2 regions of the Isoptericola sp. NPDC056605 genome follow, and region 2 is predicted to be linked to the other one. Evidence: riboswitches for the same ligand, from Rfam matches in the RefSeq annotation. Region 2 holds a riboswitch; the other holds the start of a gene.
The links. A riboswitch is a leader RNA that binds a small molecule or an ion and turns the genes downstream of it on or off. The one in region 2 is predicted to bind S-adenosylmethionine.

Region 1 (4,876 bases), on a different contig from region 2:
GATCACCATCTGGGCGTCGTTCGAGAAGATCTTCTCGGACGTGCCCGCGGTGGGGTACTGGGCGCAGCACCGGGCGTTCAAGGACGCGCTCGCCGCCGGCGAGACGTCGTTCGGCACCGCGCCCGACGTCGCGGCCATGGAGGCCGTGGTCCGCAACACCTTCGTGCAGGGCACCCTGTCGATCGTGTTCGTGGTGCTGTCGATCGTCGTGATCCTCGCGTCGCTGGTCGTGACGATCAAGGCGTTCCGCACCGGCGGCGGCGAGAACCACGAGGACGCGCCCGTCGCGTCGCGCCGGTTCGCCCCGGCCGGCCTGTTCGCCTCGTCGACCGAGAAGCGGATCGAGAAGGAGTGGGCCGACGCCGGCCTGCGGGAGTCCAGCGGTGCCGGGCACCACTGAGCCCCGCACCGGCAGGGTGCACGACGTCGCCCGGGCGCTGGCCCGGGCGGCGTCGGCGGGGTGGGCGAGCCTGCGCTGGTACGTGCGCCAGGTGATGGGCGACGACGCCTACGCGACGTACGTCGCGCACGAGCGGTCGGCCCACCCCGGCCGCGCGCCGATGGGCGAGCGCGAGTTCTGGCGGGAGCACTACGCGGAGCAGGACCGCAACCCCGGCTCGCGCTGCTGCTGAGCGGCGCGCGCGACGGTGCCGGCCGGGCCAGGATGGGCGCGTGCGTGCGATCGTGTTCGAGTCCCACGGCGGCCCCGAGGTGCTGCATCTCGCCGACGCCCCCGACCCTCAGGCCGGGCCCGGCCAGGTGCGCGTGCGCGTCGAGGCCGCGGCCGTCAACGGCTGGGACGTGAAGTCCCGCGCCGGCACGACCGGCGGCCCGCCGCCGACGTCGCCCGTCGTGCCGGGCCTGGAGGTGGCGGGGGTCGTCGACCAGGTCGGGGACGGCGTGGCCGGCGTCGCGCCCGGCGACCGCGTCGTGGGCTTCGCCGTCGGCGGCGGGTACGCCGAGCTCGCCCGGACGTCGGTCTTCGCCCGCGTGCCCGCCGGGCTCGCCGCGACCGACGCCGTCACGCTCCCCGTCGCCGCCGAGACCGCGACCCGCGTGCTGCGCCTCCTCGACGTCCGGCCCGGCGAGACGCTGCTCGTGCACGGCGCCTCGGGGTCGGTGGGCGAGCTGGCCGTCCAGCTCGCCGTGCGCCGCGGCGCCCGCGTGATCGGTACGGCGTCGCCGCGGAACCAGGAGCGCGTCGCCGCCCTCGGCGCGACACCCACCACCTACGGCGCAGGGCTCGTGGAGCGGGTCCGCGCCCTCGCCCCCGACGGCGTGGACGCCGTCCTCGACACCACCGGCGCGGGCGTGCTGCCCGACTCGATCACCCTGCGCGGCGGCACCGAGCGCATCGTCACCATCGCCGACGACGCCGCGGCAGACCTCGGCGTCGAGGCCAGCTGGCGGTCCGAGCGCGACGCCGGAGAGCTCGCCGAGGCCGTCGACGCCCTCGCCCGCGGCGACCTCGTGACCACCGTCGGCGCGGTGCTCCCGCTGGCCGACGCGCCTCGTGCGCACGCCCTGGTCGAGAGCGGCCAAGCCGGCGGCAAGGTCGTGCTGGTGCCCTGAGCAGGGCGTTCCCGCCGACCACGTCGATGAGCTTGGTGGGGTCGGAGTCGAGGTCGACCATGTTGCCGGCCTCCTTCGCGGCCGACGTGCCCGAGTTCATCGCGACGCCCACGTCGGCCTGCGCGAGCGCGGGGGCGTCGTTGGTGCCGTCCCCGGTCATCGCGACGAGGCTGCCGCCCTCCTGCTCGCGCCGGATGAGCTCCAGCTTGTCCTCGGGCGTCGCCTCGGCGAGGTAGTCGTCCACGCCGGCCTCGGCCGCGATGGCCGCGGCGGTCAGCGGGTTGTCGCCGGTGACCATCACGGTGCGGATGCCCGCCCGGCATCCGCGATCGTCTCAGCAGGCGGTCTCATCCTCGCCCGTATCGCGGATGCTGCGTACGATCGCGTGACAGCCATCCAGAGCGGCCGAGAGTCCTGGCTCGACGACGCCGCAGCAACCCGTTCTCCGACGGAAGCCTCCCGAGGACGAAGGTGCTCACGCCAGGATCGATGGAGTGACGCATGGTCGCAGAGGCATCCTTTTCGCCCACCCCGGCAGCTCAGCCGGCAGTTCACCCGGCGCTGCCGGCACGCCCGACGGTCTCGTTCGAGCTCATGCCGCCGCGCCGGCCGGACGCCGCGCCCAAGTTCTGGGAGACGGCGCGCCGGCTCGTCGCCGCACGACCGGACTTCATGTCCGTGACGTACGGCGCGGGCGGCGGTGACCGGGCGACCGCCCGCCAGGTCGTCGCGACCCTGCTCGAGGGCACGCCCGTCCTGCCGGTGGCGCACCTGACCTGCGTGGGCGCGCACCGCGAGGACGTGTCCGCCGTCATCGACGACTTCCTCGACGCCGGCACCCGCGCGTTCCTCGCCCTGCGCGGCGACCCGCCGAAGGACCAGCCTGACTGGGAGCCGCCCGCCGACGGCGTCGCATCCTCGATCGAGCTCGTGCACCTGCTGCGCGAGGTCGAGGCGCGGCGCTGCGCGACCGACCCCGGGGCCGCACTGCGCGGCGCCGCCCGCCCGATGACGATCGCCGTCGCGACGTTCGTCGACGGCAACGTGCAGGCCGGCACCACCCGGGCCCAGGAGGTCCGGCGCCTCAAGGAGAAGCAGGACGCGGGGGCGAGCTTCGCCATCACGCAGCTGTTCTACGAGGCCGACTCCTACACCGACTTCGTCGCCGAGGCCCGCGCGGCCGGGGTGACGATCCCGATCCTCGCGGGGCAGCTGCCCACGACCGAGCCGCGCCGGCTCCGTCGCGTCGAGGAGCTCACCGGCGTCCGCGCGCCCCGGCACCTGCTGGACGCGCTCGACGCCGCGGGGGACCCGGAGGCGCAGCACGCCTACGGGACCGCGCGCGCCGTCGAGCTCGCCCAGCGCGTGCTCGACGCGGGCGCCCCCGGCATCCACGTGTACACGTTCAACAAGTACCGTCCCGCTCTGGACCTGCTCGAGGGTGTCCACCTCGGCGGACCGGCGCCGGCCGACGTCACGTCGGACGGCGCGGACCTGGCCAGAAGGCCGTGGGTACCGAGCATCCCGACCCAGGCTCCCGCCGTCTGAGCGGAGCCCGAACTCTGGAGTGCTCATGTCCACCACCAGCACCACCCCCGCCGCGGCATTTCCCGGCGGCACGATCCTCGGCTACCCCCGCATCGGGCGTCGCCGCGAGCTCAAGAAGGCCGTCGAGTCGTTCTGGGCCGGGCGCACCGACGCCGTCGACCTGGAGGTCACGGCCGGCGCGCTGCGCCGCGAGACCGCCCGCCGCCTCGTCGAGCTCGGGCTGAACCCCGACGACGGCTCCGTGCCGGGGTCGTTCTCCTACTACGACCAGGTGCTCGACGTCGTCGCGCTGCTCGGCGCCGTCCCCGAGCGGTTCCGCGACCTGCTCGACGACGAGGACGGCTCGCTCGAGCTCGACGGCTACTTCACCGTGGCCCGCGGCCGCGGCGAGGACGCCCCGCTCGAGATGACCAAGTGGTTCGACACCAACTACCACTACCTGGTCCCCGAGATCAGCGAGACGACGCCGGTCTCGTTCGCCGACCACCGCATCGTGCGCGAGTACGCCGAGGCCAAGGAGGCCGGCGTCACCACGCGCCCCGTGCTCGTGGGCCCGGTGACGTTCCTCGCCCTGTCCAAGGCGGCCGACGAGGCGGGCGACGGGTTCCACCCGCTCGACCGGCTCGACGACGTCGTCGCCGCGTACGCCGACCTGCTGCGCGCGCTGGCAGCGGTCGGGGTGCCGTGGGTGCAGCTCGACGAGCCCGCGCTCGTCACCGACTCGCTCGACGTGCCCGCCGAGCGCCTGCACGCGGCGATCGCGTCCGCCTACCGCGCGCTGGCGACCGACCTCGCGACGGCCACCGATGATGCCGACGGCGAGCGGCCCGCGATCCTGGTGACGGCGCCGTTCGGCGGCCTGCACGAGGACGCCCTCGCGCTCCTCGCCGCGACCGACGTCGACGCGATCGCGATCGACCTGGTCAAGGGCGCCGTGCCCGCCGGGCCGGTGCCGGGCCTCGAGGGCAAGACCCTCGTCGCCGGGGTGATCGACGGCCACAACGTGTGGCGGGCCGACCTGGCCGCCAAGCTCGACGCGGTCGAGTCGCTGCGGGGCCTCGGCGCCGTCGCCCTCGCCGTCGGCACGTCGACGTCGCTGCTGCACGTGCCGCACGACGTCGAGGACGAGGTGTACGACCAGCACGCGGCGGGCACCACCCTCGACCCGCGCCTGCGCGACTGGCTGGCGTTCGCCGACCAGAAGGTGGGCGAGGTCGCGACCCTGGCCCGCGCCCTCACGGACGGTCGCGCGGCCGTCGAGGACGCGCTCGCCGCGTCGTCCGCGGCCGTGGCCTCGCGCGCGACGGCGGCCGGCGTCGTCGTGCCCGAGGTGCGCGACCGCGCCGCGGCGCTCACCGACGCCGACTTCGCCCGCGGCCCGTACGCGGAGCGCGCGGCCGCCCAGGCCGCGCGGCTGAACCTGCCGCCGCTGCCCACGACGACGATCGGCTCGTTCCCGCAGACCCCCGAGATCCGCAAGGCCCGCGCCGCGTGGACCAAGGGCGAGCTCGCCGACGCCGACTACTCCGTCGCGATGCGGGAGGAGATCGGGCGCGTCGTGACGCTGCAGGAGGAGCTGGGCCTCGACGTGCTGGTGCACGGCGAGCCCGAGCGCAACGACATGGTGCAGTACTTCGCCGAGCAGCTCGACGGGTTCGCGGTGACGGCGAACGGCTGGGTGCAGTCGTACGGCTCGCGGTGCGTGCGCCCGCCGATCCTGTGGGGGGACGTGCAGCGCCCGGCGCCGATCACCGTC
Region 2 (4,876 bases):
CCGGACAGGATCGAGGGCCAGGTGAGGTACTGCGCGACGACGTCCCACTCCCACCGGTCGTTGGTGAGCAGCGAGCTGACGACCATCGCGAGCAGCACGGCCACGCCGGCGGTCGCGACCCACCGGCCGGGGTGACGGGCGGGGACGATGCGCAGGTGCGAGTACGGGGAGTCCCCGGCGTCCGGCGCGGGCGACGGGAGCGCCGGGGCGGGTGCGCCCGCGGTCCTGACGGCGGTCATCGCGGCGCCCTCTCCCCCGCGGTGACGGCGAACGGTACGTGGTTCCCCGGCGGCGGGGCAGGGCACGTGCCGTGGTCGCTGAAGGCGTACGGGAGGTTGACGGCGTCGTTCAGGTCGAGCCGTGCCACGCCCGCGCCGCCCGGGGTCAGGGACCCGGAGAGCTCGGGGCGCGCCACCCGCCAGGGCGCGACGCCGGGGGCCTCGTCGCTGAACAGCAGCGTCGGCGCGCCGCCCGGCCCTCCGGTGAGCACGAGGGTGACGGTCCGGTCGCCACGGGTCAGGTCCAGCTCGCCGACCGCCTGCAGCCGGTGCACCAGGCCGGGGCGGGCGGCACCGACCACCAGGTCGCGCGGAGTCTCGTAGAGCCGGACGGGCGCCTCCACCTGCCACGACGGGTCGTGGTCGAAGGCCGGCACCCCGGCGAAGTCGAGGCGGGTGCGGGCGTGCGGGTCGCGCAGCCGGATCGCGAGGCGGCCGGTGCGCCGCACCAGCTCGATCGCCACCGCGGCCGTCTCGCCCGCCGCGACCCCGTCGGCGTCCTGCCGGGCGCCGTCGGCACCGCCTGCACCGTCGACGGGCTCGCGCCCGGCGGGCAGGAACGTGCCCAGGACGACGCTGCCGCCCTCGGGGACGTCGCCGTCGTACGCGCCGTCCGCGACCTCGGGGCCCTGCACCCGGGGGCCGTCCGCCTCCCCCGGACGCAGGTGCGCGCCGGCGTCGTCCGCCAGCCACAGCCCGGGCACGCCGGGCAGCGGCTCCGGTCGCGACGGGAGCCAGTGGTAGCCGGCCAGGCTCAGCCAGCCGTGGGGCGCGGCGAGGTCTCGCTCGCGGTCGGCCCGCCGGCGCGCGCGTCGCTCCGCGGCGGGGTCGGCGGCGGGGTCGGCGGCAGGGTCGGAGAGGCGGACGCGCGGTGCGTCGGTGACGGTCATCGGGGACCTCCGGTCACGAGAGGACGAGCAGCGTCGCGGTGGGCTCCGACGACGCGGGCGGCGGGGGCGACGCGGCGCGCGTCGGGTCGGGCGGTCACGCGCGCACCAGCCGGGGGTCGGCGGCGCGGCCCGCGCGGGCCCGCGGCCGGGAGTGCGCGGGAGCGGGGGCGGCGACGGCCGTGGCTGCCGGGTCGACGTCGGGCAGCCCGAGCGTCGCGCGGAGCGTGCGCGGCGCCGGGGACGCCACCGCCCGCACGCCGTCGCGCACGAGCCGCGGGAGCACGCCGTCGACGAGGGCGTCCAGGTCGGGGCCGAGCGACGAGGGCCGCAGCAGGAACCCGTCGGACGCGCCGGCGTCCCGCCAGTCGACGATGGTCTCGGCGAGGTCGTCGGGGGTCCCCGCCACCACCAGCAGCCCGCCGGAGATCTCCGGGCCCTCCAGGGCCTCGACCAGCTCGAGCCGCGCCTGCGCGCTGGCCCGGTCCTCGGCCAGCACGACGTAGGCCTCGGTGAGCACGCGCAGCGTGTCGGGGTCGCGGCCGGCGGCCTCGGCCGCGTCGCGCAGCCGGGTGCGCAGGTGGATGGCGCGCGCCGGCGCGGTGGCGGCCACGCGGGCGACGTCCGCCGTCCGGGCGGCGAGGTCGATCGCGGCCTCGCTCCGGACGGAGACGACGACGGGCGGCCGGCCCTGCCGCGTCCCGCCCCCTCGGTGGGCGTCGGCGGCCTGGCCCTCGGCCGGACGGTGCCGGCGCACCGCGAACCGGATGCCGTCGTGGTCCACGCGGAAGCGTCCTTCGTCGTCCACGGCGACGGCGCCGGCGGCGTCACCCGCGGCCCCGGTCGCGAGCCCGTCCCAGTGCCGCACGACCTGCGCGGCGACGCCGCGGGCCTGCGCCGCCCAGGCGTCGTCCTGCACGACGGCGCCGGCGGGGAGGCCGACCTGCCACCCGGCCCGGCCGGAGCTCGCCTGGTCGACGCGGGCGACGGCCTGGGCGACGTGCGCCGGGTCCACGTGCGCGGTGTCGACGGCGGCGACCAGCCCGGTGCGCCTCGTGTGCGGCGCCACCCGCGCGGCGGCGACGGCGGCGTCGAGCCGCCCGGTCACCTGCCGCCGCCCCGGGTGCAGCAGGAAGCCCTCGTCGAGGGTGACGAGGTCGAGGCCACCGTCGTCGGCGGTGCGCACGAGCTGGACGAAGCGCTCGCCGTCGAACGACCGGGGCTGCACGATGCCGCGCGCCCGGTGGACGCCGGGGCGGGCGCCGGCCGCCGTGAGGTCCACACCGACGACGAGGGGGGACGGGGTGGTGCCGGGCGTGGTGGGCAGCGCGGGCGTGGTGGTCGGGGAGTACGGCACGTCGGCTCCGATCGGGGCGCGGCGGGCGGGCGCGCTCGGGCGCGGGTCGTGGACCCGCGGGTGCGCACCGCCGCCGGGAGGGCAGGGGAGGAAGGCCCGCCAGGAGCGGCGGGCGAGGGCCGTCTGCGGCCGGGCCCGGCAGGAGCCGGGCCGTCGAGGAGGGCGTCCGCCGCGAGGCGGCGGACGCTCAGGCCGCGATCAGCGGCGTCGACACCACGCCGGGGTGGACATCGGCACGGACATCGACATGGCCGTCGGCATGGACATCGGCGAGGCGGACGGCACGTGCCGGGTCCGGGACGACAGGGGGCGCGTGCTGATCGCGTCGCGGTGCATGCTCGTCCTCTCCTGCTCCCCGCCGGGGCGGGGTTCGCGTGTTGCCGTACCGTCGGCGACGGCCGGCCTGGTCCTCACCCGGGGCACCCACCCGCGCTGGGGGTTGCCGTCCGACCAGCCGGGGCTTCGCGTCGGAGCTCGTGACCACCCGGGACGGCCGGACGCGCCGCCTCACGGCGCCGCGGTCGTCCGACCCGGTGCGCAGGAACGTAGGTGCCCGACAGGGGGGTGTCAACGGTTCCCCCCGCACGTCTCGGATACTGAACCGATCCGACCGGATTTATCGGATACTCGGTCACGCAGGAATCCCGTCTACCGTGGGACGCGTGAGCCAGGACGCGAGGCACGACCCAGGGCAGCACGCCGCACACGACGCGGAGCACCGCTCCCCCGACGCCGCCGAGATCAGGGCGCTCGTCGACGACCTGCGACGCCTGGTGCTGACGTACAAGTTCGGGATCGACGAGGTCATGACCAAGATCTCGATCCTGCGCGACGAGTTCCGGCACATGCAGAACTACAACCCCGTCGAGCACGTGGGCTCGCGCCTCAAGTCGCTCGAGTCGATCGTCGCCAAGTGCCGCCGCAAGGGCATCCCGCTGACTCCCGAGGGCGTGCGCGAGCAGATGTTCGACGTCGCCGGCGTGCGCGTCACGTGCAGCTTCGTCTCGGACCTCTACAAGGTGCGGGACATGCTCACGAACCAGGCCGACCTCACCGTCCTGGAGGAGCGGGACTACATCGCGCACCCCAAGGCGAACGGGTACAAGTCGCTGCACCTCATCGTGCAGGTGCCGGTCTACCTCTCCGACCGCGTGGAGCACGTGATCGTCGAGATCCAGCTGCGCACCATCGCCATGGACTTCTGGGCCAGCCTGGAGCACAAGATCTACTACAAGTACGAGCGGGACGTGCCGCGCCACCTCACCGACTCCCTCAAGCTCGCCGCGGACGTCGCCGCGTCGCTCGACAGCTCGATGGAACGTATCCACGAGGAGGTCAAGGCGATCGCCGGCGCCGACGAGCCGGTCGAGCGCCGCGACTCCCTGCTCAGCCCCGAGGAGATCTTCCACAACTTCTGGGGCGCGGCTCGGGCGGAGCGGCTGACGCTGCGCACCACCCGCGACGACTGACCCGACGACTGGCCCGACGACTGCCCCGCGGCGGTCAGCCGGGCCCGGCCGTGCTCGCGCGCACCACGAGCTGCGGCTCGCACGTCACGAGCCGGTGCCGGTGGGCCTCGGCGCCCGTCACCAGCTCCTCCAGCAGGAGCTTCACCGCCTCCCGACCGACGGCCTCCCCCGGCTGCCGGACGGTCGACAGCGGGACGGCGGAGTCCCACGCGGCGCGGTTGTCGTCGTAGCCGATGATCGCGACGTCGTCAGGCACCCGCAGCGAGGACGACAGCAGCAGCGACTGCAGCACGCCCACGGCGAGCAGGTCCGCCGCGGCGACGACGGCGTCCGGGCGCTCGCGCGGGTCGCGCAGCACGAGGTCGTCGCCCACCCGCCGGCCGTCCTCGACCTGGACGTTCCCCGTCTGCTCCACCTCGAGCACCACGCCCGGGTGCTCGGCGACGGCGCGCTCGACCCCCAGCAGACGGTCCCGGACCGGCACGAGCTCGGTCGTGCCGGCGAACAGCAGCCGCCGGCGCCCCTGCTCGACGAGGTGCGTCGCGGCCAGGTACCCGCCCAGCTCGTTGTCCGGCACCACCGAGCAGACGTCCGAGTGGTCGCCCGGCGCGTCGACGACGACGAGCGGGACGCCCGGGGCCGAGCGGTGCAGGTCCTGCGTCGAGCCGTGGTTCGCCGCGACAAGGATGCCGGCCACGCGGTCCTCGACGAACAGGTCGACGTACGTGCGCTGCTTCTCCTCCGACATGTCGGAGTTCGCCAGCAGCAGGTTCAGGCCCGCCCGGCCGGCCTCCTCCTCGGCGCCCCGCGCGATGTCCAGGAAGTAGGAGTTCGCGAGGTCGATGATCACGAAGCCGAGCGTCGAGCTCCGCCCGGCCGCCAGCG

Region 1: it holds a riboswitch for S-adenosylmethionine, as region 2 does, so the genes downstream of both, ACFQ8Y_RS13255 (methylenetetrahydrofolate reductase) here and ACFQ8Y_RS06095 (LLM class flavin-dependent oxidoreductase) in region 2, are expected to answer to the same signal.

The regions. Positions count from the first base shown of each region.
Region 1 is NZ_JBHTVT010000011.1:159,652-164,527, forward strand. It holds gene ACFQ8Y_RS13235 (carbon starvation CstA family protein) at 1-400, shown strand, start outside; gene ACFQ8Y_RS13240 (YbdD/YjiX family protein) at 384-632, shown strand; gene ACFQ8Y_RS13245 (NADP-dependent oxidoreductase) at 673-1,572, shown strand; partial or broken gene ACFQ8Y_RS13250 (HAD-IC family P-type ATPase) at 1,589-1,885, opposite strand; SAM riboswitch class I at 1,962-2,068, shown strand; gene ACFQ8Y_RS13255 (methylenetetrahydrofolate reductase) at 2,074-3,120, shown strand; gene metE (5-methyltetrahydropteroyltriglutamate--homocysteine S-methyltransferase) at 3,146-4,876, shown strand, end outside.
Region 2 is NZ_JBHTVT010000004.1:117,605-122,480, forward strand. It holds gene ACFQ8Y_RS06085 (amino acid ABC transporter permease) at 1-239, opposite strand, end outside; gene ACFQ8Y_RS06090 (DUF1684 domain-containing protein) at 236-1,168, opposite strand; gene ACFQ8Y_RS06095 (LLM class flavin-dependent oxidoreductase) at 1,263-2,522, opposite strand; SAM riboswitch class IV at 2,891-3,004, opposite strand; gene ACFQ8Y_RS06100 (GTP pyrophosphokinase family protein) at 3,263-3,991, shown strand; gene ACFQ8Y_RS06105 (LacI family DNA-binding transcriptional regulator) at 4,026-4,876, opposite strand, start outside.